DNA from 2 places in the Serratia sp. C2(1) genome. Region 2 is predicted to be linked to the other one. Evidence: predicted binding sites of a transcription regulator. Region 2 holds the regulator's gene; the other holds the start of a gene.
The links. Region 2 encodes CRP, which controls carbon source genes, mostly activating them, when cyclic AMP is high. Its sites were predicted from a motif close to ATGTGANNNNNNTCACAT; they were not measured.

Region 1 (11,967 bases), on a different contig from region 2:
AAGGAAGATGAACGGAACTTGATCGGTGTGATTAACCTTAGCCTGGGGGGCGGCAGCAATCGTGGTTTCTGGTTAGCGCCGGAATGGCAGCATCAGGGGGTAATGAGCGAAGCCAGCCACCGCGTCACGGAGTTCTGGTTTAATGTGCTGGGGCAGGAGGTGCTGAGAGTGACCAAAGCAAAAGGTAACCAGGCATCGCGGCGTATTTCAGAGCGCAATGGCATGCGGGTCGTCGCCACCCAAGACACAGACTATATCGGTGGTCGCATGCCATCAGAAATCTGGGAAATGACCCGGGACGAATGGAACGCCAAGGTGGAGGCCGGTTAACGGCGTTAACGCTACGTCGCTATACTGGGATCCGCCGGAGGCTAAAAAGAGTATGCGTGAAGCCAAGTATGGATTGTTGCTAAACCGGTTTGGTGTGTTCGGCTGCGTGCATGGACAAATAGGCTTTAAGATTCTCGTCGTTAAAACCAAGTACCCCCAAGATCTCAGCCATAAAACTGACGGGCGCGGTGCCTGGCGCGGTAACTACGCGTTGGTCTGCAACGGCATAGGGCACATCCTGATAGTACGCGGCACCGGCATAGTTCAGTTGCGACAGGTTTTCAGCCGAATTTGAGGTATGGCGGAGGTTATCGAGCACGCCCGACTGCGCCAATACGCGGGTTCCGTCGCAGATCCCTGCGACGACGATGTTCTTTTTGTGAGCTTCGGCGACCAGGGCCGTGATATCCGGTGCCTGCCCACTTTGCCAGGCCGTGCCGCCGCAGACGATCAGCAGGTCAATATCCGCAAGTTCGATGGCGTCGATCGATAACTGTGGGGTTACCAGCAGGCCTCCGGAGGAGATCACCGAGGCGCCTTTGGGCGAGGCAAAGCGGGTATCGAAACCGTAATAGCCGCGACAAGTGGAATTGATCAGCGCGGTTTCCCAATCGGAAAAGTTATCGGTAAGAACAGTGATGGCACGTGTCATTGGCGCGTTTTCCCTTATGATGCTGAAAATAGCCCACGGAATTGCTCACCCGCAGGATCTCAAATTTAGCGGGCGTCACTGTCAATTTCTGGCAGCAGTGGTTTTCCGGCGTTAAAAAGATCCCGCGCGACGGCGGGATTAAGGGATGATAGCGAGCTATTGGATCTTATTCTGGTTACGAGTGAGGTGGTGTGAACCTTCGGAAGGTGACAGTAACCCACGTAAACTTTATGGACAAGTGAAAGATTCATGGCGCGGCATGTATCAGAATATCCTCAAACAGGGTTTTACGCGGTAGCTTGACGGGTTGAAAGCGTTACTGTGGGACCACTTCCTTGTGGGTAAGTCGTCCTAACGTCGTTTCCGCTTGGTGTTGAAAGTACTTGTTTTTCTTTGCCGCCAATAGAGGACAAAGGAAAATACGACAACTGCCATCAAAACGACGATGATTGCGATTGGAAGTAGTTCCATAGCACCCACCTAAGATTGCAATTTGGCAATCCATTAAATAGGAATATTCCTAACCTGTGCAATGAGCAGCGCGTAAAGAAAACGTAATTAGGAATTCCCTTAGTGGTGGACTGCGCTAAAGGAAAGAAAGAAGGGGACAGGAAAAATGATTTTTCGCCTTGCAACAATGCAGGATATTAATGTGTTGATCGGTTTTGATACGCTGGCATCGCATGATCTGCACCGTCATACCGAGATCCGCGAGTGGTGCGAAGCCGGTGTCTGCCAGATTGCAGAGCTTGCTGGTGAAATAGTGGCTTATGGCGTGCTGCACTATCACTTTTACGGTTATGGATTTATCGAAATTCTTATGGTCGATGAGCGGTTTCGACGAAGAGGCGTGGGGCGAAAGTTACTCGAACACTTAAAATCGCTTTGTGAGCGCCCCAAGCTTTTTACCTCAACTAACGGTTCGAATGGACCCATGAAGAAGCTATTACTGGAAGCCGGCTTTACGGAGAGCGGTTGTATTGAAAACCTGGATGAAAACGATCCTGAGAGGGTGTTCTTTTTTCCTGTAAAAGGAACAGCCAGCTAACAGAATTAGCTGGCTGTTTTAATGAATATTATGCCGTTTGCTTATGGAAAAGCTCGCGGAATACCGGGTAAATATCGTCTGGCTCACGGATATGCTGCATGGCGAAGTTATCGAATTTCACCTGCAGGTCTTCATATTCACGCCACAGCGTTTGGTGGGCGCGGCGCGTGATTTCGATGTAGCTGTAATAACGCACCATCGGCAGCAGTTTCTTCGCCAACAGTTCGTGGCACAAGGGTGAGTCATCGGCCCAGTTATCGCCATCCGAGGCCTGTGCGGCATAGATGTTCCATTGAGCCGGGTCGTAACGCTCTTCAACCACTTCATTCATCAGTTTCAGCGCGCTGGAAACGATGGTACCGCCGGTTTCCTGCGAGTAGAAGAATTCCTGCTCATCCACTTCCTTCGCCTGGGTGTGGTGGCGGATATACACCACGTCGACGTTTTTATAGGTCCTGCTCAGGAACAGATAGAGCAGGATATAGAAACGTTTTGCCATATCCTTGGTGGCCTGATCCATGGAACCGGAAACGTCCATCAGGCAGAACATTACCGCCTGACTGGAAGGTTCCGGACGACGTTCATAGTTCTTGTAACGCAAATCAAAAGTATCGATAAAGGGGACGCTTTCGATTTTTTTGCGCAGTTCGGCAATTTCTTTGCGCAGCCGCTCTTCTTCCAGCAGCTGCACCGGCTCGGTGTTTTCCAACTGGGTGAGCTCGTCTTCCAGCTCATGCAAGGCTCGCCGTTTTCCGGCAGTCATGGCGGTACGCCGCGCCAGCGAGTTTTGCAGCGAACGCACCACGCTGATATTGGCCGGTACGCCGTTGGCGGTGTAACCGGCCCGATGAGTTTTGTACTCGGTAAGCTGCTTATACTGATTCTTTTTCAGGTTCGGCAGCGCCAAATCCTCAAACAGCAGATCAAGGTATTCGTCTTTGGATATCTGAAAAACGAATTCATCCTCGCCTTCGCCGTCCTGGCTGGCGTTCCCCTGACCGCCACCACCGCCACCGCCGCCCTGAGGGCGCTCGACACGGTCATTCTGCACAAAGTGATCGTTACCTGGATGAACGCGGTGGCGTGTGCCACCGCGGCCTTGATGAAACATCGGCTCGTTGATATCGCCATTGGGGATCGAAACCGACTCCCCGCTGTCCACGTCGGTGACCGAACGCTTGTTGATGGCTTCGGCAATCGACTGTTTGATTTGCGACTTGTAGCGGCGCAAGAAGCGCTGGCGGTTCACCATGCTCTTGTTTTTGCCGTTAAGCCGTCGGTCAATAAAATACGCCATACTTCCCCCAAACGACGTTGCCAACTTTCTACGCCATCTCCATGACGCTAATTCTCATTAGCCGTTATGAAGACTTTCTGACCCGCAGATACCATTCACACAGCAGGCGAACCTGTTTGCGGGTATAGCCTTTTTCCATCATGCGGTCGACGAAGTCGTCGTGTTTCTTCTGCTCATCCGTTGAGGTTTTAGCGTTAAACGAAATCACCGGCAGCAACTCTTCGGTGTTCGAGAACATTTTCTTCTCGATCACGGTACGCAGCTTCTCATAGCTGGTCCAGTTAGGGTTACGACCACTATTATTAGCACGGGCGCGCAGCACGAAGTTGACTATTTCGTTGCGGAAATCTTTCGGGTTGCTGATGCCGGCCGGTTTCTCGATTTTCTCCAGTTCAGCGTTCAGGGACTCGCGATCGAACAGCTGGCCGGTATCTGGATCACGGTACTCTTGATCCTGGATCCAGAAGTCTGCATAGGTCACGTAGCGGTCAAAAATGTTTTGACCGTATTCCGAATAGGATTCCAGATAGGCAGTCTGGATCTCTTTACCGATAAATTCGGCGTATTTCGGGATCAGATAGCCTTTCAGGTGTTCCAGATATTTTTCCGACAGATCCTGAGGGAATTGCTCACGCTCGATCTGCTGTTCCAGAACGTAGAACAGGTGTACCGGGTTAGCGGCGACCTCGGCGTGATCGAAGTTGAATACCCGCGACAGGATTTTGAACGCGAAACGGGTGGACAGGCCATTCATGCCCTCATCGACCCCAGCGTAGTCGCGGTATTCCTGATACGACTTGGCTTTTGGATCGGTGTCCTTCAGGCTTTCGCCGTCATAGACGCGCATCTTCGAGTAAATGCTCGAATTTTCCGGTTCTTTCAGGCGCGAGAGCACGGTAAAGCGTGCCAGCGTCTCCAGCGTGCCTGGCGCGCAAGGCGCATGGGTTAACTCGCTGTGATCCAGCAGTTTGTCGTAGATTTTCATCTCTTCCGACACCCGCAGGCAGTACGGCACCTTGACGATATAAACGCGGTCGAGGAAGGCCTCGTTGTTTTTGTTGTTGCGGAAGGTCACCCATTCGGATTCGTTGGAGTGAGCCAGAATAATCCCGCTGAACGGCAGGGCGGAGATGCCTTCGGTACCGTTATAGTTACCTTCCTGGGTGGCGGTCAGCAGAGGGTGCAGCACCTTAATCGGCGCTTTGAACATCTCTACGAACTCCATGATCCCCTGGTTGGCACGGCACAGGGCACCGGAATAGCCGTAGGCGTCCGGATCGTTCTGGGCGTGGTTCTCCAGTTTACGGATATCCACTTTCCCCACCAGCGCAGAGATGTCCTGGTTGTTCTCATCCCCGGGTTCCGTCTTGGCGATGGCGATCTGTTCCAGAATCGAAGGGCGTACTTTCACTACTTTGAATTTGGTGATGTCGCCGCCAAATTCATGCAGGCGCTTCGCGGCCCACGGCGACATGATAGTGCCGAGGTAGCGGTTCGGGATGTTGTATTCTTTTTCCAGAATATTGGCATCTTCCTGCGGATTGAACAGGCACAGCGGATGGTCGTTGACCGGGCTGCGCTCTCCGTTGGCGCTCAGCGTGTAAATCGGTACGCGTTGCATCAGCGCTTTCAGGCGTTCCGCCAGCGATGATTTCCCGCCGCCCACCGGGCCCAACAGGTAAAGGATTTGTTTCTTCTCTTCGAGCCCTTGCGCGGCGTGCCTCAGGTAAGAAACTATCTGTTCAATAGCTTCTTCCATGCCGTAGAACTCTTCGAATGCCGGATAGCGTGCGATCACCCGGTTGGAGAACAGGCGAGACATGCGTGACTCAAGCGCGGTGTCGACCATAACGGGTTCGCCGATAGCCATCAGCAGACGTTCGGCCGCATTAGCATATGCACTGCGATCTTGCCGGCAAATGGTAAGAAATTCCTGCAGTGTGAACTCTTCGTCCTTGGCAGCTTCATAGCGCTGGCGATAGTGGTCAAATATGTTCATGATGCCCGTCCTTTTCGTTATTAGCACAGGTTAAAGGGAGCTGGTGATAGTGTTTTGGCTCCCGAAAGAAGAAGTTATTACCTGAGTACAGCAACCCGTATGCCAACTTGGTGCGCTTATTATCGCGAGTTGCGCTGTATTGCCACTGGGCCCAGGATAAATTCACCTTCTGATTAAGCTTAGTTGGCATACCGGAAAATTTCCTGCGCCATAAAAAGCTTTTTTTAAGTCATATCAATGACTCAGTTGTGACAGGACTGGCCAAACGCCTTGTCTGGCGCGGGTTGCGGCAAAAAACGTCATTGTTCTGCCATGATTAATTCATATTTCCGATCTAAGTTATTCGATCTTGGTCGTTTTCTATTGTAAAGATTAGGCGTGTTACGGTGTTTTCACATAAACTAAGTCGGCTATTAACCCTGTTATTTATGGAAAAAGAACCAGTGAAGATATTTCAACTCAAAACGCTAGCAATTATCGCTTCCGCAATGGTTTGCGCACAAAGTGCTCAGGCAGGAACCTGGTCGCTCGGTGCTGCAGCGCTGGTTAGCCCTGACGCGTACCGTGGTTATGATACCCGCGTCTACCCGGTGCCAGTCATTAACTATGAAGGTGACGATTTCTACTTCCGCACGCTGACTGCCGGGTATTACCTGTGGAAAGATCAGGAAAACCAACTGAGTCTCATGGGGTATTACTCGCCGTTCGGCTACCGCCCTGGCGATAGTGACGACGACCGCATGAAGCGCCTGGATAAACGTCGCGGTACGTTGATGGCTGGCCTGGCTTATACCCATAATGCTGAATGGGGCTCGATCCGCACCACCTTTACCGGTGATATGCTGGACAACAGCAACGGTCTGGTAGGGGATGTCGCTTACCTCTACAAATTCGATTTAGACGCTTTGACTCTGGTTCCTGGTGTGGGCGTGATGTGGAACAGCAAAAACCAGAATAAATACTACTATGGCATCAGCGATCACGAATCTCGCCGCAGTGGTCTGGATAGCTACACGCCAGGCGACAGCTGGGCGCCTTACGTTGAGCTAAGCGCCAACTATCAAATCAACAAGGACTGGAATGCCTTCTTCACCGGGCGTTACATCCAACTGTCTGATGAAGTCAAAGACAGCCCAATGGTTGATAAATCTTACACCGGGTTGTTGATGACGGGTGTGAGCTACACCTTCTAACATCAAATTGCACAAACATTGTGCAATGGCTGCATTATAAAGGGGCGCTCGCGCCCCTTTTGCACATCTGCAGTGCGTTAAATGATGCTGACATCGTGCAGGTAGCGTGGGATATATCGTTTGAGTGGGATTAAGCAGGGCGAACGGTTTGTCGCCCTGAAAGCATCAGGCGCTTTTACGGCTGCGGAAGGTGACCGCCAGTCGTGCGGGTTGTTCGCCTGCGGCCACCAGTGGTTTACTGACGCGGCCGGTTTCCACGCAAACCATGGTTTTATAACCGTCATTCGTCATATCTGCCATGCTGCAGGACAGTTCCACGCCCGGGTTCCAGGCAATGACATCGCTCATATGATGGTGATGAACCTCAATGGTGCGTTGCAAGGCAGGATCTTTGATCAGGCTGAAAGCGTCCGGCTTGGTGTAGACCCGATCGGTTTGGCCAATAAACGCCAAATCCCCAGTCTGGCGAGCTTCTGCGCCACCGGCCACTTTGTCGAGATAAGGTTCGCCGAGGCCTGCAACTTTAACTTGTTCAATATCACCGATCTGGAAATAAGTGTGCAGCGCAGCGGTAGCCTGATAGTCGCCGTGGGACTCCAGCTCGATCTCGCATTCTTCGCCCAGCTTGAAACGGGCAATCAGCGTAAAGGCATGTGGCCACAGCTTGCGGGTTTGCTCATTGTCTTTCAGCGTAAAGGTCAGAATGACACCGCTGTCGTCTTCATCATGCGCAGTCAGGTTCCAGGGTTGATTGCGGGCGAAACCGTGCGAGGGTTGTGCTACCGGGCCAAACCAGGGCCAGCAAATAGGCACGCCGCCACGAATGGCGTTCCCTTTTTTGAATGGCGTGTTATTGCTCAGCCAGATCACCGGTTTATCGCCGGCAGGTTGCCAGGCCAGCAGATGCGCGCCCTGTAGCGCGACAGCAGCGCGAACTTTCGGGTGGGAAACGACTACCACCGGCAGTTCTTCGAGCTGACGTTGACTGATGTAAGGTGAAATTTGTTCGGTAACGGGCAGGGTGAAAATTTTTTCGTTCATTATGTAGCCTTTTGTTCGCCGTAGAAACAAAAAAGGCGACAAAAAATGTCGCCTTCATTATCAGCTTTACATCATTCCATTATTTGGAGATGTGAGCGATCAGATCCAGAACTTTGTGAGAGTAACCAGTTTCGTTGTCGTACCAGGAAACCAGTTTCACGAAGTTGTCGTTCAGTGCGATACCTGCTTTGGCGTCGAACACGGAAGTCAGGATTTCGCCATTGAAGTCAGTAGAAACCACTTCGTCTTCAACATAGCCCAGAACGCCTTTCATAGAACCTTCAGACGCGTCTTTGATGGCTTTCTTGATTTCTTCGTAGGTCGCCGCTTTTTCCAGACGAACGGTCAGGTCAACGACAGACACGTTTGGAGTTGGAACGCGGAACGCCATACCGGTCAGTTTGCCTTTCAGCTCTGGCAGAACGATGCCAACTGCTTTAGCTGCGCCGGTAGAAGAAGGGATGATGTTCTGGGATGCGCCGCGGCCGCCGCGCCAGTCTTTGTGAGACGGGCCATCAACGGTTTTTTGAGTCGCGGTGGTCGCGTGAACGGTAGTCATCAGACCTTCGACGATGCCGAAGTTGTCGTTGATGACTTTAGCCAGCGGAGCCAGGCAGTTGGTGGTGCAAGATGCGTTGGAAACGATATCCTGGCCAGCATATTTTTCAAAGTTTGCGCCACGTACGAACATTGGGGTCGCATCTTTTGAAGGGCCGGTCAGAACAACTTTCTTAGCGCCTGCAGTGATGTGTTTACGTGCGGTTTCGTCGGTCAGGAAGATACCGGTCGCTTCTGCAACCACGTCAACACCCACTTCGTTCCACTTCAGGTTAGCCGGGTCTTTCTCTGCGGTAACACGGATGGTTTTGCCGTTAACAACCAGATGGCCGTCTTTGACTTCTACAGTGCCTTTGAAACGGCCGTGAGTAGAGTCATATTTCAGCATGTAAGCCATGTACTCTGCGTCCAACAGGTCGTTGATTGCAACGATCTCGATGTCGGAACGTTCTTGAGCAGCACGGAAAACAATGCGACCGATACGGCCAAAACCGTTGATACCTACTTTGATAGTCATATATTCCACCAGCTATTTGTTAGTGAATAAAAGGTTGGTTGTAAAATTACAAAAACCTTACCAAGCGTCAAGCGGAATCGTGTCAATTCTTGCTGCAAATCAAATCACAGAGCTTGATCTGCGTGCTTATTGCACATTCCGTTTGCGTTCGGCCTCATCCGTTATATGGGGTCAAACCGCTAAGTATAAAGTCACGCTGCTTTATATATGTGATCGGTATCACATAATGTCGCGACGTGACCTTTATGCGCTACAGTTTAGGCCAAAAAGCACTGCAATGTTGTTAATTTTTTGTTATTATTACTCATTGTTTTCGTTGACATTATCCACATTCAGAGAATCACGCAAATGGCTAAAGAAACAACCCCTGACCATCCGGCCACGGAACTGAATGAAATCCAACGTTATGTGACCCAACAACGTGGTACCGAAGCGCCATATTCCGGTAAATTGCTCCACAACAAGCGCGAGGGTGTATACCATTGCCTGTGTTGCAATCATCCGCTGTTCTATTCCGACAGCAAATATGACTCCGGCTGCGGCTGGCCAAGCTTCTATGAGCCGGTATCCGACGATGCGATTCGTTATCTTGATGATAATTCGCATAATATGCATAGAATCGAGATTCGATGCGGCCAGTGTGACGCTCATCTGGGGCACGTATTCCCCGATGGCCCGCAGCCTACCGGTGAGCGCTTCTGCGTTAACTCGGCTTCGCTGAGTTTTACCGACGGTGAGAATGGCGAAAAAACCGCCGGCTGAGGATTATTCAGCCAGAAAAATCGATTCAGCTAATTATTCTTCCACGAGTGAGGAAATGCTCTGATGGACGTGAAAGACCTGATTGCCGCAATGACCCCGGAAATCTATCAGCGCCTGGTGCAGGCCGTAGAATTGGGCAAATGGCCGGACGGCGTTGCGCTGACGCCGGAACAGAAAGAAAACAGTCTGCAAGCGGTAATGCTGTGGCAGTCGTTGAACAATGCCGATCCGCAACATATGACTATTGGCACTGACGGCCAGATTGCGATGAAGAGCAAACAGGAACTGAAACAGCAGTTCGTTGCCGAACCGCTGGTCAAGTTGAAGCCGCAATAAATCGCACAGCAGGGCGATGCAAACATCGCCCTCTGGTTTAGCGTTTCCCGCCGTTTATCCTCAATGATTCCGCCAACTGGCGTGCCAGCCGATTGTTGTCGTCTGCGCCATACTCCCAGAACATGGCTCCGCCCAGCCCCTTGTTTTTGATGTAGTCAGCCTTGATCGCGACCGAACGCGGATTCTCATACGAAATAGCAAACAACGGTTTGCCCTCGGCGGATTGCAAGGTCAGGTAAGGGACCTGAGCGTCACTGTCCCAATGGGCGCTGAAGCGGCGCTGCGGATCGTTCAGCAGCTTGCTGACGATATCGTTGTACTTGAAGTAGCTGTCCTTGCTCAGATCCAACCCCAGTGACTTGAACACGGCGGTTTCACGCGCGGTAAAATAGGGCTGGGTAACCGGGTTTTTGGCCGCATCCGGTTTATCCCAATCGATGCCCGGCTCCGTAGCCCGTTTGGGCACCCGGCCGTAAAAACCGATGCCCAGGTTCAACTGTGCGGGTTTCAGTCCGGCAGCCAGATAGTTATCCACCACAAAATTGGCGCTGTAACGATCGGCGGCGGCGACGGTTGGCCACTGTTTGGAGTCATACAGGTTGGAATTGAAATACTGGGTGCCGTACGCCATATCGTAGGTCATCAGATTGATGTAATCGAGGTAGGGTGCAATGCCTTTCACATCGACCCATTCCTGCGGACTTTTGGCATTGGCGCCGACGGCGATAGTCAGCAATTTCCCTTGATCCAGCGCCTTATGCAGTTCCCCCAGAAGCAAGGTGAAGTTGGCGCGATCCGCAGGTTGGCTTTCGACCAGGCCCCAGGCGCCGTTGACCGGGTATTCCCAGTCGAGATCGATGCCGTCGAGTTGGTAGTGTTTAATCACCTGTTGTACCGAGCGGATAAAGATAGCCCGGCTTTCCGGTGTGGCAGCGACACCGGAAAAACCGCGCGCTCCCCAACCGCCAACGGAAAGCAGCACCTTCAACGCCGGGTTTTGTTTGCGCAACACCGGCAACAGCTTCAGATCGGCCTCAACCTTCGGCGATAAATAGATCTGATGCAAACGCGCCGGGTCTTTCAGCGCCGGATTGGTTTCCTCTTTCTCGTTGTTGTAAATCAGGCCGAAAGAGTAGTTGAGGTGGGTGATTTGGGTGACATCCAGCTTGTTGATATCGCCACCGGGGCCGGCAGTGACGTCGCCGCCACCGTTAAAATAACCGACGGACAGGTAAGAAGCCGCGTGAGCCATACCGGCTCCGGCCATACCTAACTGCACCGCTACCAGCAAAGGCAGCAGTTTACGGGGTAATGCCATGTTATCTCCTTTGGTCGACAAGGCCGACCGAAACCGCCTCAGGCGGTAACATAAAGCCGGGCTCAAAGGGGCCCCGGATGCGTATAACTCATTGATGCCAAGGCATCAGCGGTCATAACAGCAAAAGCAACGCGCAGGAACAAGATGTAATCACAGGAGAATGGTTGGAATGTGAGCGATGTCGAGATTTGCGTGCGGGGAGAAGAAGCGGGCGCGTTGGGCGCCCGATGGAATTAATGTGCGATGAATTGTGACAGGGTAACGAGCCGTGCGCCGGCCTGTTCCATCATCTGGAACGCTTTCTGGCTATCGCCTGGTTGCAAATCGACGCCACGGCAGCCGTCGGTAATCACTACGGTCTCATACCCAAGCTCCAGCGCATCCAGAACGCTGAACTTCACGCAGTAATCGGTCGCCAGCCCCATGATGGCCAAATGGGTGACGCCCTGTACCCTCAACCAGCCGTCCAGCGCGGTTTGCGCGCGGTGGCCGTTGTCAAAGAATGCGCTGTAGCTGTCGATATCCGGATTTTGGCCCTTTTGGAATACGGCGGCAATCGCCTGTTGGTGCAACTGCGGATGCAATTGCGCCCCTGGGCTTTCCTGCACACAGTGCACTGGCCACCACATCTGCGGCAATCCTTCCAGTTCACCCAGCGTGTTGACCTCGGCGCCTGAATTTACCGCAAAGCTACGGTGATTGGCAGGGTGCCAGTCCTGGCAAGCGACCACCGGTTCACCGCGTGCCATGCAGGCGGCTATCGCCTGATTGGCGGCGATAACGGTGGCATCGCCGTCCGTCACCGCCAACGCGCCGCCGGGGCAAAAATCATTTTGCAAATCGATCAACAACAGGGCTGTTTTCATCTCGGCTCCGTAATCTGGGCAGGGTTAGCCGGTAATGCTCAGCTCGCCGC
Region 2 (11,967 bases):
CGCTTACTGGATCTGAACGACGTGCAAAGCGGCGTGCTGCAACTGGTATTCAAAATCGCCGACGACAATGGGCTGTTGTTGCTGGACATGAAAGACCTGCGCGCCATGGTGCAATACGTGGGCGACAACGCCAAACAGTTCCAGACCCAGTACGGCAATATCTCTTCCGCCTCGGTCGGCGCTATCCAGCGCGGCCTGCTGACGTTGGAGGAGCAGGGGGCCAATCAGTTCTTCGGCGAGCCGATGCTGGACATCAATGACCTGATGAAAACCGACGCCAACGGCCACGGCATCATTAACCTGCTGGCGGCGGACAAGCTGATCAATCAGCCGAAACTGTATTCGGTGTTCCTGCTGTGGCTGCTGGCCGAATTGTTCGAACACCTGCCGGAAGTGGGCGACCCGGAACAGCCGAAACTGGTGTTCTTCTTCGACGAAGCGCACCTGCTGTTCAACGACGCGCCGGCAGCGCTGCTGACCAAAATCGAGCAGGTGGTACGCCTGATCCGCTCCAAAGGCGTCGGCATCTATTTTGTCACCCAAAACCCGTTGGATATCCCGGACAGCGTGCTTGGCCAGTTGGGCAACCGCGTGCAACATGCCTTGCGCGCCTTTACTCCTCGCGATCAGAAAGCGGTGAAAGCCGCAGCGCAGACCCTGCGCGCCAACCCGGCTTTCGACGCGGAAACGGCGATCACCGAGCTGGGCGTGGGCGAGGCGCTGGTGTCATTCCTCGACGAGAAAGGGCGGCCAAACGTGGTGGAGCGAGCGATGGTGATCGCGCCGGAGTCCAAAATGGGCATGCTGGGGGCTGAAGGGTTAAACAGCGCAATTAACAAGTCACCGCTGTATGGCCGTTACGAGGATATGGTCGATCGCGAATCGGCTTATGAGAAGCTGTCGTCGGAAGGGTTTGCCACCGTCGGCAGCCCGCAGCCGGGCCAGCCGGCGCAACAACCGCAGGCGCAGCAGCAGGCGGGCGGTGGCCTGATGGGCGGCCTGAACGAAATTCTGTTCGGGTCCACCGGCCCGCGCGGCGGCAAGCGCGACGGTATCGTCCAGACCGCCGCCAAGAGCATGGCGCGCGATCTTGGCCGCCAGATCCTGCGTGGCGTGCTGGGTTCGATCATGGGCGGCCGTAAAAAGTAAGCGGGAATTATCGGTAGCGGCAGTATTGCAGGGGCGTTGTATACTGCGCCCGTGTAAATCGGGGCGAGATACTTGCCCCCTACGATGATGTCCGTTGGAAACACTATGCTGCTGTTGATCGATAACTACGACTCTTTTACCTATAACCTTTACCAGTACTTCTGCGAATTAGGCGCCGAGGTGCTGGTGAAGCGCAACGACGAGCTGCAACTGGCCGATATCGAACGGCTGGCACCGCAGCGTCTGGTGATCTCCCCCGGTCCTTGTACCCCGAACGAAGCCGGTATCTCGCTGGCCGCGATCCGTCATTTTGCCGGCAAGCTGCCGATCCTCGGCGTTTGCCTGGGGCATCAGGCGTTGGGGCAGGCGTTTGGGGCAAATGTGGTGCGCGCCCGCGAGGTAATGCACGGTAAAACCTCAGCGATCCGCCATCTCGACAGCGGCGTATTTCGCGGGCTGAACGACCCGTTGACCGTTACCCGCTACCACTCGCTGGTGCTGGAAGCCGCCACGCTGCCTGCCTGTTTCGAAGTCACGGCCTGGAGCGAGCGCGACGGGGTTCGCGATGAAATCATGGGCATCCGCCACCGTCAGCTGGCGCTGGAAGGGGTGCAGTTCCATCCTGAGAGTATCCTGAGCGAGCAGGGTCACCAACTGCTGGATAATTTCCTTAAAAGTTAATCAGTTAGTTTTTTTTTGCCGACGAAGACGATTTACGTTTGCCCTTTATTGGTTTTTTATGCATATTTTGTGATTATATTTTCACTTAATGGCAGTGAAAATACCGAATCAATTTTAGGGTGGACCCCATAATGACCGAAAAATACCCAGTAAGCCGCAGCACTTTTGATCAGGTTATCTTGCCTGTTTATGCACCTGCCCAGTTTGTTCCGGTAAAGGGCAAAGGCAGCCGCGTGTGGGATCAGCAGGGGAAGGAGTACATCGATTTCTCCGGCGGCATTGCGGTCACGGCGCTGGGGCATTGCCACCCTGCCTTGGTTGAGGCGCTGAAGCAACAGGGCGAAACCTTGTGGCATACCAGCAACGTCTTCACCAATGAGCCGGCGTTGCGGCTGGCCGGCAAACTGATTGATGCCACTTTTGCCGATCGGGTGTTTTTCGCCAACTCAGGCGCTGAAGCCAATGAAGCGGCCTTCAAGCTGGCGCGTCACTACGCCATTAGCCGCCACAGTCCGTATAAAACCAAAATCATCGCGTTTTATAACGCCTTTCACGGCCGTACGCTGTTCACCGTTTCGGTGGGCGGGCAGGCCAAGTATTCCGATGGTTTTGGCCCAAAACCGGCGGATATCGTGCACGTGCCGTTCAACGATCTGGCGGCGGTAAAAGCCGTGATGGACGACCATACCTGTGCGGTGGTGATGGAGCCGATCCAGGGCGAAGGCGGGATAACCCCGGTGAACGCCGAATTCCTCAAAGGTGTGCGCGAACTGTGCGATAAGCACCAGGCGCTGCTGGTGTTCGACGAAGTGCAGAGCGGCATGGGGCGTAGCGGCAAACTGTTCGCCTATATGCATTATGGCGTGACGCCGGATATTCTCACCACCGCCAAAGCGCTGGGCGGCGGTTTCCCGGTCAGCGCCATGCTGACCACCGAAGAGATTGCCTCGGTGATGCAGGTGGGTACCCATGGCACCACTTACGGCGGTAACCCGCTGGCCTGTGCGGTGGCGGAAGCGGCGCTGGACGTGATCAATACCCCGGAAGTGCTGAGCGGCATCGAACAACGTCATCTCCTGTACGTGCAGGCATTGCAGAAGATTGGCGAAAAATACGGTATTTTCAGCGATATTCGCGGCATGGGGCTGCTGATTGGCGCCGAACTCACGCCACCGTATCACGGCAAGGCGCGAGATTTCCTCACCGCCGCCGCCGCGCGTGGGCTGATGATCCTCAATGCCGGTCCTAATGTGATCCGCTTTGCCCCTTCTCTGGTCGTGGAACTGAAAGACATCGACGATGGCATGGCGCTGTTTGAGCTGGCGGTGCAGGACGTGATTAACGCTTAATCCCATCTCGGGATGACAAGGGGCGCCGCAGGGCGCCCTTATTGATCGCGCAGTTTGCGTTTCAGCCAGATGCCGTGATGCGGGCGCTGGCGCCAGGCCAGCGATGAAATGGTGTGCATGACGCTCAGGTGGGACAGAATACGGCGCAGGTGGCGCTCCATCTCGGTGACCGGCATTTCCGGGCGTAAATCCGGTGGCTGCATGATGCTGTTGCTGCCGCTCGGCCCGTCGTATTCCAGCCGCTGCTGGCAGCTTTGCAGCGCGATCTCGCAGGTTTGCAGATACTCCTGCGCCAGCTTTGGCGTCAGCATATAGTGCTCGCGCGCCAGAATGGTCATGGCGTTCAGGTGTTCGACAATAAATTGACTGTGCGTCACCCACAGGCGCATATCTGCCAGATAGCTGGATTCAAACCCCGGCTCCTGCATCGCCTGGTTAAGCGAAGTGAACAGCGCGTTGTGCGCCTGGTTCACCTGCATGCGCGCGTAAGCCAGCGCGCTGGGATCGGGTTCCTGCTCTTCCAGCAGCAGGCGAAGCGCCTGTTGATCTTTCTCCAGCGCCTGATGAGCGTTCTTGCGCAGCAGGCCGCTTTGCCACTGTGGCCACAGCCAGATGGTGCCGCCGAACACCAACACGCAGCCGATCAGGGTGTCGATCAGGCGAGGGATCAGGAAATGCGTGCCGTTCAGCGCCAGCAGTTGCAGGGTATAGACCGCCGTCACCGTAAAGCCGATCACCGCCAATCCGTAGTTTTTACGCGAAACCAGATAGGCCGCCAGCGTAATGACCAACATCACGCTCAGGGTAGCGCTCTCGGGCATCTGCAACTGCAGCAACCCGGCGGCGATCACCAGCCCGGCCAATGTGCCGAGCGCACGGTGCTGGATGCGCACCCGGGTGGCGTTGTAGCCGTTCTGGCTCACCAGCATGATGGTCAGCAGGATCCAGTAAGGTTTTGGCAGGTTGAACACCATACCCAGGCTGCTGCCCGCCGCCAGCATCACCCCCAGACGGGCCGCATTGCGCAGGGCGTTGGATTTGAACGACAGGTAGCTGAACAGCGCCGGCCAGAACGGCAGGCGGCTTTGATTGGCCATCAGATCGCGGCGGTATAACGGATGCTGGGTGCGCAGCAGGCGAGCGATACGGCTGAAGTGGTAGTAGCAGAACTGACCCACCGGGTTGTCGGGGTGTTGTGCGGCCACTTTCTCCAGGGCGGCCAGCTCGTGGGTCATACTGAAGCGCTGGGAGTATTGATGGTAGAGAATATCGTGCGCCACCGTGCGCAGCCGGCCGGCAATCACCTGCGCATTGCGGCGGATAATCGCCTCGGCCTGGCTCTGCTCCACCAGCTTTTGCACTTCTTCCGGCAGGTGCAGGCTGACGGTAATGTGCTCCTGCAAATCCAGCGCGACCTGAAAGGTCCGTTGCAGGCGTTTTTGCTCGAGATTATTGGCGTGCGGCAAAAAGTTAAGCTGCTGATACAGCAGGCTGATCAGGTCCATCACTTTTTGCTGGCGCACCAGCAGCGGCGGTAACGCAGTTTGCGGATCGGTATGTTGGGTCAACAGGGAATACTTGGCTTCGAAGTAGTCCGCCAGTTCCAGATAAAGCTGGCTCAGCGATTCGCGCATCGGCTGTTCTTTCCACAGCTTGAACCAGAACCAGGTGAACAGGCCGTACCAGGCTGTCCCCACCCCATACAGCAAGGGGGCGTACCACAGCGGCACCGTGCCGGCCATGCTGAGCGTAAAAATGGCGGCGATCAACGCGGCGGGGAGCAGGCGGGCATGCAACGGGCTGATTTCGCCGCTGACGCCGAGCAGCAGGGCCAGGCCGAGCATTAACGCCGGCAGCGGCAGTTGCCATAGCAACGCCTGCTGCAGCAACAGGCTGCTGAGTGCGAACAGTGAGCCGCCGACGATCAGGCGTTTGAAAAAACGTTTGTGGGGCGTGTCCAGCCCGGCGATGTTACAGCAGGCGGGAACCAGGGAAAACAGCAGGCCGAGTTGCAGGTGGCCAATCAGCAGGCCAAGGAGCACCGGCAGACACAGCACCAGCGTTTGCCGCAGTGCGTAATTGACTTCCGGGTGGTAAATCAGTCGACGCCACATGGTCGGTCGGGGCATAAAAAAACGGCGCGAATCATCGCGCCGTTTTTTCAGTGATTAACGCGTGCCGTAAACGACAATGGTTTTGCCGTGGGCGGAGATCAGGTTTTGATCTTCCAGCATTTTCAGAATGCGGCCGACGGTTTCACGTGAGCAACCGACGATCTGGCCAATTTCCTGGCGGGTGATTTTGATCTGCATGCCGTCTGGGTGAGTCATGGCATCGGGCTGTTTCGCCAGGTTCAGCAGCGTTTGCGCGATGCGGCCGGTAACGTCCAGGAAGGCGAGGTTACCCACTTTCTCTGAGGTCACTTGCAGGCGGCTTGCCATCTGCGCTGACAGGCGCATCAGGATGTCCGGGTTGACCTGAATCAGCTGGCGGAATTTCTTGTAAGAAATCTCAGCCACTTCACAGGCGGTCTTCGCCCTGACCCAGGCGCTACGCTCCTGGCCTTCTTCAAATAATCCAAGCTCGCCGATGAAATCCCCCTGGTTAAGGTAGGACAGGATCATCTCTTTACCTTCTTCATCTTTAATCAGCACCGCGACGGAGCCTTTTACGATGTAGTAAAGCGTTTCGGCTTTTTCACCTTGGTGAATCAGCGTACTTTTGGATGGATATTTGTGGATATGGCAATGAGACAGGAACCATTCGAGTGTAGGGTCTGTTTGCGGTTTGCCGAGAACCATTCGCTGTTATCCTCTGTTGTTATCGCTGCCTTGTGTCACAGGGGTCAGAGTTCCCTGTAAAACGTGCTGTCGCCGTTGTTTTAAGGGTGGCTGGCAGCAGGTTTTGAGGCGTGTCATAAATATACGCTGTCGCTCTAGCATATTAACTTGCCGGGAGAGCTGCAAGCTACATTCTATTAACATACCGGTAAAGGAGCCTTTCTCTGGGAGTTTCCCTGAAATCAGTGTCCCGGAAAGATTTATTGCGGCTCTGTTTGTAGCACAGAGTGAGGCGGGTGTCTCGTGTTGTCTTGCTCGCGCATGATTAGCATCAGGTTCCGTTGCCAGTTTCTATGCGAAAGCGTACCCTGATTTTAAGAAATTAACCGGAGTGACCAGCATGCAGGCAAGAGTTAAGTGGGTAGAAGGGTTGACGTTTCTGGGTGAATCCGCGTCCGGCCATCAGGTATTGATGGATGGCAATGCCGGCGATAAAGCGCCCAGCCCAATGGAAATGGTGCTGATGTCGGTGGGCGGATGCAGCGCTATCGACGTGGTGTCGATCCTGAAAAAAGGGCGGAATGACGTGCGCGATTGCGAGGTGAAACTGACCTCCGAACGGCGTGAAGAAGCGCCGCGCGTATTTACCCATATCAACCTGCATTTTATCGTGACCGGTAAAGATCTGACCGACAAGATCGTTGAACGTGCGGTGAACCTCTCCGCCGAGAAATATTGCTCGGTATCGCTGATGCTGAACAAGGCCGCCAGCGTGACCCACAGCTTTGAAATCCGCGACGTGGCGTAAAACGCAAGAATTTAGGGGCGCGGCCTGCCGCCGCGCTCCGGCCCATTACTCGATTTTTTTGCCTTCCAGCAGTTGCTGCACCAGCGGCGCCATGATCAGCTCCATCGCCAGCCCCATCTTGCCGCCCGGCACGACCAGCGTATTGATGTGCGAGATAAACGAGCCTTGCAGCATTGCCAGCAGATAAGGGAAATCGATCTGATCCAGCCCACGGAAATGAATCACCACGAAGCTTTCATCCAGTGAAGGAATGGCTTTGGCGGCGAACGGGTTGGAGGTATCGACCGTCGGCACGCGCTGGAAGTTGATGTGGGTGCGGGAGAACTGCGGCGTAATGTAGTTGATATAGTCCTCCATCGAACGCACCACAGAATCCATCACCGCTTCACGGGAATGGCCGCGCTCGCCGGTATCGCGGATCAGTTTTTGTATCCACTCCAGGTTAACGATCGGTACCACGCCGACCAGCAGATCGACATGTTTGGCCACGTCGGTATGTTCGGTAACTACGCCGCCATGCAACCCTTCATAGAACAGCACGTCGGTCGGCGCTGGCAGCGCTTCCCAGGGTGTAAAGGTGCCGGGTACCTGGTTATAGGGCACCGCTTCGTCGTAGGTATGAAGATACTTGCGCGACCGTCCGGTGCCGTTCTTGCCGTACTCGATAAAGCTCTGTTGCAGCAGGCCGAAGTCGTTGGCCTCAGGCCCGAAATAGCTGATATGACGACCCAGATCGCGCGCTTTGCGGATCGCCGCGTCCATTTCCGGCCGGGTATAGCGGTGGAAGCTGTCGCCTTCCAGCTCCGCCGCGCGGATGTTCAACTGCTGGAATATCTTGCGGAACGCCACGCTGGTGGTGGTGGTGCCGGCGCCGCTGGAGCCGGTCACTGCGATAACGGGATGTTTGGCGGACATGGTGGTTGTCACTCCGTGTTAAATGCGCCGGCGTCAGAGTAGGGTTATTGGTCTGTTTGACGCCTTTTTGCCAAGGGCAAAATTCCGCGCGCGGGTTTGCAATGATTCATTGTTACCTGATTTTTTCCGTCAGTCATAGAACCGGCAGGCACTAAATTTCTTCCTGCCCGGCGCGGAACTGCCCGCGCGGCATGATGTTGATGGTTTCATGCAGTTCTGACCACACCAGCAGTACTTCGCCGTTTTGCAACTGGCGGCGAACGTCTGCCACTTTCTGCTCCAACGAACGTTCGTGTTCGCCGTAGTCGGTGCCCTCGCGCAGCACAAAGGATTCGATCAGGCTGTTCAGGGTCTCGGTCTCCAGTTCTTTCCAGGGGATAATCACGTTGCGGGTTCCAGATAAGGGGAAAGCCAGGATGGAATGCGGTATTCCAGCCACATGTGGGGCTTGTTCAAACTGCCGCCGACAAAGCCGACGTGGCCGCCAAACTCGGTCAGCTGGTATTCAATGTTGCGCGGCAGGCTGGCGATGTCGGGGATCACTGCGTCGGTCATGAAGGGATCGTCTTTGGCATGGATGATCAGCAGCGGCGTCTGAATTGCCGGCAACAGCGGCAGCGCGCTGCAACGACGGTAGTAATCGGTGGCGTCGCTGAAGCCGTGAACGCGTGAGGTGATGACATCGTCAAAATCGCGGATTCGGCGCAGTGCCCGGAGTTGCGGCAGTTTGAGCGGCAGGGTGTCGGGGTAGTGCAGCAGCTTGCGGGTGGCGTTTTGTTTCAACTGCCCGAGCAGATAGTGCTGATAAACGCGCGAAAACCCTTGATCCATTCGCAACGAACAAGGCTCCAGCATCAGCGGTGCGGACACGATCACCGCCGCCTGCAACAGACTGTCTGCCCCTTGCTGCGCCAGATAGCAGGCCAGCATGTTGCCGCCGAGCGAGACGCCAACCGCCGCCGTCGGCACTTCGCCGTGGGTGGCACGCAGCCACCGCAAAAAAAAGCGTGCATCCTCCGTCTCCCCGGAGTGATAGATGCGCTGTTTGCGGTTCGGTACGCCGCTGCAACCGCGAAAATGCATAACGACGCCGAGCCAGCCTTTTTCGCGCCAGGCGCTGAGCAAACCATGGGCATAGGGGCTGTAGAAGTTGCCTTCCAGCCCATGAAACAGCACCACGCGCGGCTTGCCGGCGGCCTGCGCCGGATCTTCGCTCCAGGCGAGATCGACAAAATCGCCGTCGGGCAATTCCAGCCGCTGCCAGTGCGGTTTCAACCGCACGCGGCGGCGCACCAGCCGTGGCAGCAGCGTTTGCAAATGTGGGTTACTGGCCCCGGTCAAAGGGCGAAAGGATTCATGCATAACCTGAGTAAAAATCTTATTGGCGGCTATTGTCTGATCAATAGCGCACTGTTAGCTTCAATACCATGAATTAACAATAATACTGCAAAAAACGCCCCGGGTGAGGAGCACCCGCTTCATGGAACCGAGTTTATTTCTTTCGTTGTTAGGTTTCCTGTGGGTTGCCGCGATCACGCCTGGCCCCAACAATATGTTACTGACCACCTCCGGCGCCAACTTCGGCTTTATGCGCTCACTGCTGTTGATGCTGGGCATTATGCTCGGCATGCAAAGCATTTTGCTGCTGGTGGCATTCGGCGTCGGTAGCCTGATTTTGGTTTACCCTGCGCTGCACCTGATCCTGAAAGTCCTCGGCAGCCTGTACCTGCTATGGCTGGCGTGGAAAGTCGCTACCGCCGCCTATGAAAAGCTGGAAACCGACGTGGCGCCACCGCAGCCTATAAGGTTGTATCAGGGCTGGCTGTTGCAGTTCCTCAACCCCAAGGCCTGGCTGATGGCATTGGGCGCGGTGGCGAGCTTCAGTCTGGCGGGCGATAAATATAACGCTTCTATTCTGGCGATTGCGCTGGGTATTTTCGTGGTGAATGTCGTCGCCGGGGTGATTTGGCTGGGGTTCGGCACGGTGATTGGTCGTTTGCTGCGCAGCAAAAAGGCCTGGATCATTTTTAACCTTTCCATGGGGCTGTTAACCGCAGCCTGTGTGTTACTTATCTGGCAGTAAGGAGTTGCGGATGACGGACAATTACTTCCACGTAGTGGCGTTTACCGGCGAAGGCTTGCGTGGCAATCCGGCGGGTGTATGTCTGCTGAAACAGCCGTTATCGACTGCCGAGATGCAGGCCATTGCCAATGAGCTGTGCCTGCCGGAAACCAGTTTTGTCTGGGACGATGGCGATATGTCGGCGATTCGCTGGTTCACCCCGCAGCGTGAGGTGGATCTCTGCGGCCACGGCACGCTGGCGGCGGCGCATGTGATGTTCAGCGTGGTGAATCCGGCACTGCAGGATATCCGCTTCCGCTCGGCCGGCGGTGAGCTGTACGTCAAGCGTGATGCCGACGACGGCGAGCGGTTAATCCTGGATTTCCCTTCGCGATTGCCGCAAAAGGTGGCACAACCGGCCGGGCTGGGGGCGCTGCTTGGCGTGAAACCGCAAGACGTGTGGCAGGCTACCGCGTTGTTGGTGCTGCTGGAAAATGAAGCCCAGGTGCGGGCGTTGCAGCCGGACATCCCGGCGTTAATCGCGCTGGCCGGCCGCGCGGTTATCGTCAGTGCCCCGGGTGAAAAGGTCGATTTTGTCTCGCGTTATTTTACCCTCGACGGCGGCGAAGACCCGGTGACCGGCTCTGCGCACTGCACGCTGGCACCTTATTGGGCTGCGCGCCTGGGGCGCCATAAGCTGCACGCCCGGCAGATTTCCGCCCGTGGCGGTGAGCTGTTTTGCGAATGGAAAGGCGATCGCACGCGGATTGGCGGCTATGCACGGACGTTTTTACGTGGCGTTATCACGCCTTAAACATTTACGGCGCCGCTGGTGCAGGGGGCGGGGAACGCTTGCCGCCGACCTCGGGCGTTCAGCCTGAACCCCGCTCTACCAGGCGCCATGTCAGCACTTCATTGCTTGGCGGTAACTGCGGGTTTTTAATTTTCTCCAGCAATAGCTGCACGCTGCGAATGCCAAACTGATGCATAGGTTGTTCGATGGTGGTCAACGGCGGGGTAGTGATGGCCCCGAACGGCACGCCGTCGAAACCCATCACCGCGACGTCTTCGGGAATGCGCAATCCTTGCTGGTGCAAGGTGCTCATCGCACCGCCGGCAATCACGTCCGAGATGGCGAAAACCGCGTCGGGCCGCTGTTCGGCGCTCAACAGGCGCGCCATCGCCTGTGCGCCGGCGGCATACTCCAGTCCCTCTACGTACTCCACCTGACAATATTCCAGCCCCAAATCGGCCAGTGCCTGACGGTAGCCCTGTTCCCGCTGTTGCGAATAGAGGTAGCGCATATCGCTGTTGATCAATGCGATACGTCGGCGACCTTGACCTGCCAGATGACGTACGCCGGCGACGGCGGCTTGATGGTTATCGATGGTCACGGAGGACGCGCGGAAGTCAGGATCGCCTTCGCCGCATTGCACCCAGGGGAAGTCGCCGATCATGGCGGTCAGGCCCGGCAGGCAACTGACGGCATCCATGGTGATCACGCCGTCGACCACCTTGCCGCTTAGCAGGCTGAGGTAAGCGGATTCCCTTGTCGGATTGGATTCGGAGTTACACAACAGAATGTGGTAACCGTGACGTTCGGCCTCTTCCTCGATGCCGCGCACCACCAGCGAACAGAAGGGATTGGTGATGCTGGATACCAGCACCAGCAGCATACGGCTGCGGGAGGTGCGCAGCTGGCGCGCCAGCAGATTGGGCTGATAATCACATTCGCGGATTGCCGCCAGCACCTTTTCCCGGGTGACCGGTTTGACGATCTGCTGGCCGTTCAATACCCGCGATACCGTGGCTGCGGAAACCCCGGCCATTTTCGCCACTTTTTCGATCGACATGGTTTGCTGTTCCTTCTGCCCATTTGCCTCGCACAATATGCCGAAGCTCGGGATAAAGTACGACCCCGACCTCCGGTTTGTGACGTTGCTTACAAATTCAAATAATGAATGCCTCTCCCTACATTAATCAGGTTGCTGAAAAAAAGAAATCGATTACATTTTGCTCATGGTGAAAATGAAATCGATTACATTTTACGATTTCGCATCATTTCGCTCAGTTCAGAACCGAAAAGAGGTGGCGAATGCGAGTGCAACTGAAGCTGGCGGAAAATGGCGATCGCAGTGAGATTGCTCGGCTGATTCATCTTTCGACCAATGCCTGGTACCAACGCCATGGCCGGGAGGCTATTTTCCCCGCCGGGCCGGAAAG

Region 1: the regulator CRP is predicted to act here: its motif matches at 8,843-8,860, upstream of msrB (peptide-methionine (R)-S-oxide reductase MsrB).

What each region holds. Positions count from the first base shown of each region.
Region 1 is NZ_JAZFBA010000001.1:1,227,590-1,239,556, forward strand. It holds gene V2S86_RS05700 (GNAT family N-acetyltransferase) at 1-330, shown strand, start outside; gene V2S86_RS05705 (type 1 glutamine amidotransferase family protein) at 410-982, opposite strand; gene V2S86_RS05710 (GNAT family N-acetyltransferase) at 1,599-2,030, shown strand; gene V2S86_RS05715 (YeaH/YhbH family protein) at 2,059-3,327, opposite strand; gene yeaG (protein kinase YeaG) at 3,392-5,326, opposite strand; gene V2S86_RS05725 (MipA/OmpV family protein) at 5,755-6,519, shown strand; gene V2S86_RS05730 (D-hexose-6-phosphate mutarotase) at 6,685-7,560, opposite strand; gene gapA (glyceraldehyde-3-phosphate dehydrogenase) at 7,640-8,635, opposite strand; gene msrB (peptide-methionine (R)-S-oxide reductase MsrB) at 8,984-9,397, shown strand; gene V2S86_RS05745 (YeaC family protein) at 9,461-9,733, shown strand; gene V2S86_RS05750 (glycoside hydrolase family 18 protein) at 9,771-11,051, opposite strand; gene pncA (bifunctional nicotinamidase/pyrazinamidase) at 11,285-11,917, opposite strand; gene ansA (asparaginase) at 11,942-11,967, opposite strand, start outside.
Region 2 is NZ_JAZFBA010000006.1:22,261-34,227, reverse strand. It holds gene V2S86_RS22815 (helicase HerA-like domain-containing protein) at 1-1,149, shown strand, start outside; gene V2S86_RS22810 (aminodeoxychorismate synthase component II) at 1,255-1,830, shown strand; gene argD (bifunctional acetylornithine/succinyldiaminopimelate transaminase) at 1,962-3,179, shown strand; gene V2S86_RS22800 (YccS/YhfK family putative transporter) at 3,218-5,293, opposite strand; gene crp (cAMP-activated global transcriptional regulator CRP) at 5,348-5,980, opposite strand; gene V2S86_RS22790 (OsmC family protein) at 6,360-6,767, shown strand; gene V2S86_RS22785 (phosphoribulokinase) at 6,813-7,682, opposite strand; gene V2S86_RS22780 (YheU family protein) at 7,834-8,067, opposite strand; gene V2S86_RS22775 (hydrolase) at 8,064-9,044, opposite strand; gene V2S86_RS22770 (LysE family translocator) at 9,163-9,765, shown strand; gene V2S86_RS22765 (PhzF family phenazine biosynthesis protein) at 9,776-10,558, shown strand; gene V2S86_RS22760 (LacI family DNA-binding transcriptional regulator) at 10,617-11,597, opposite strand; gene V2S86_RS22755 (GNAT family N-acetyltransferase) at 11,840-11,967, shown strand, end outside.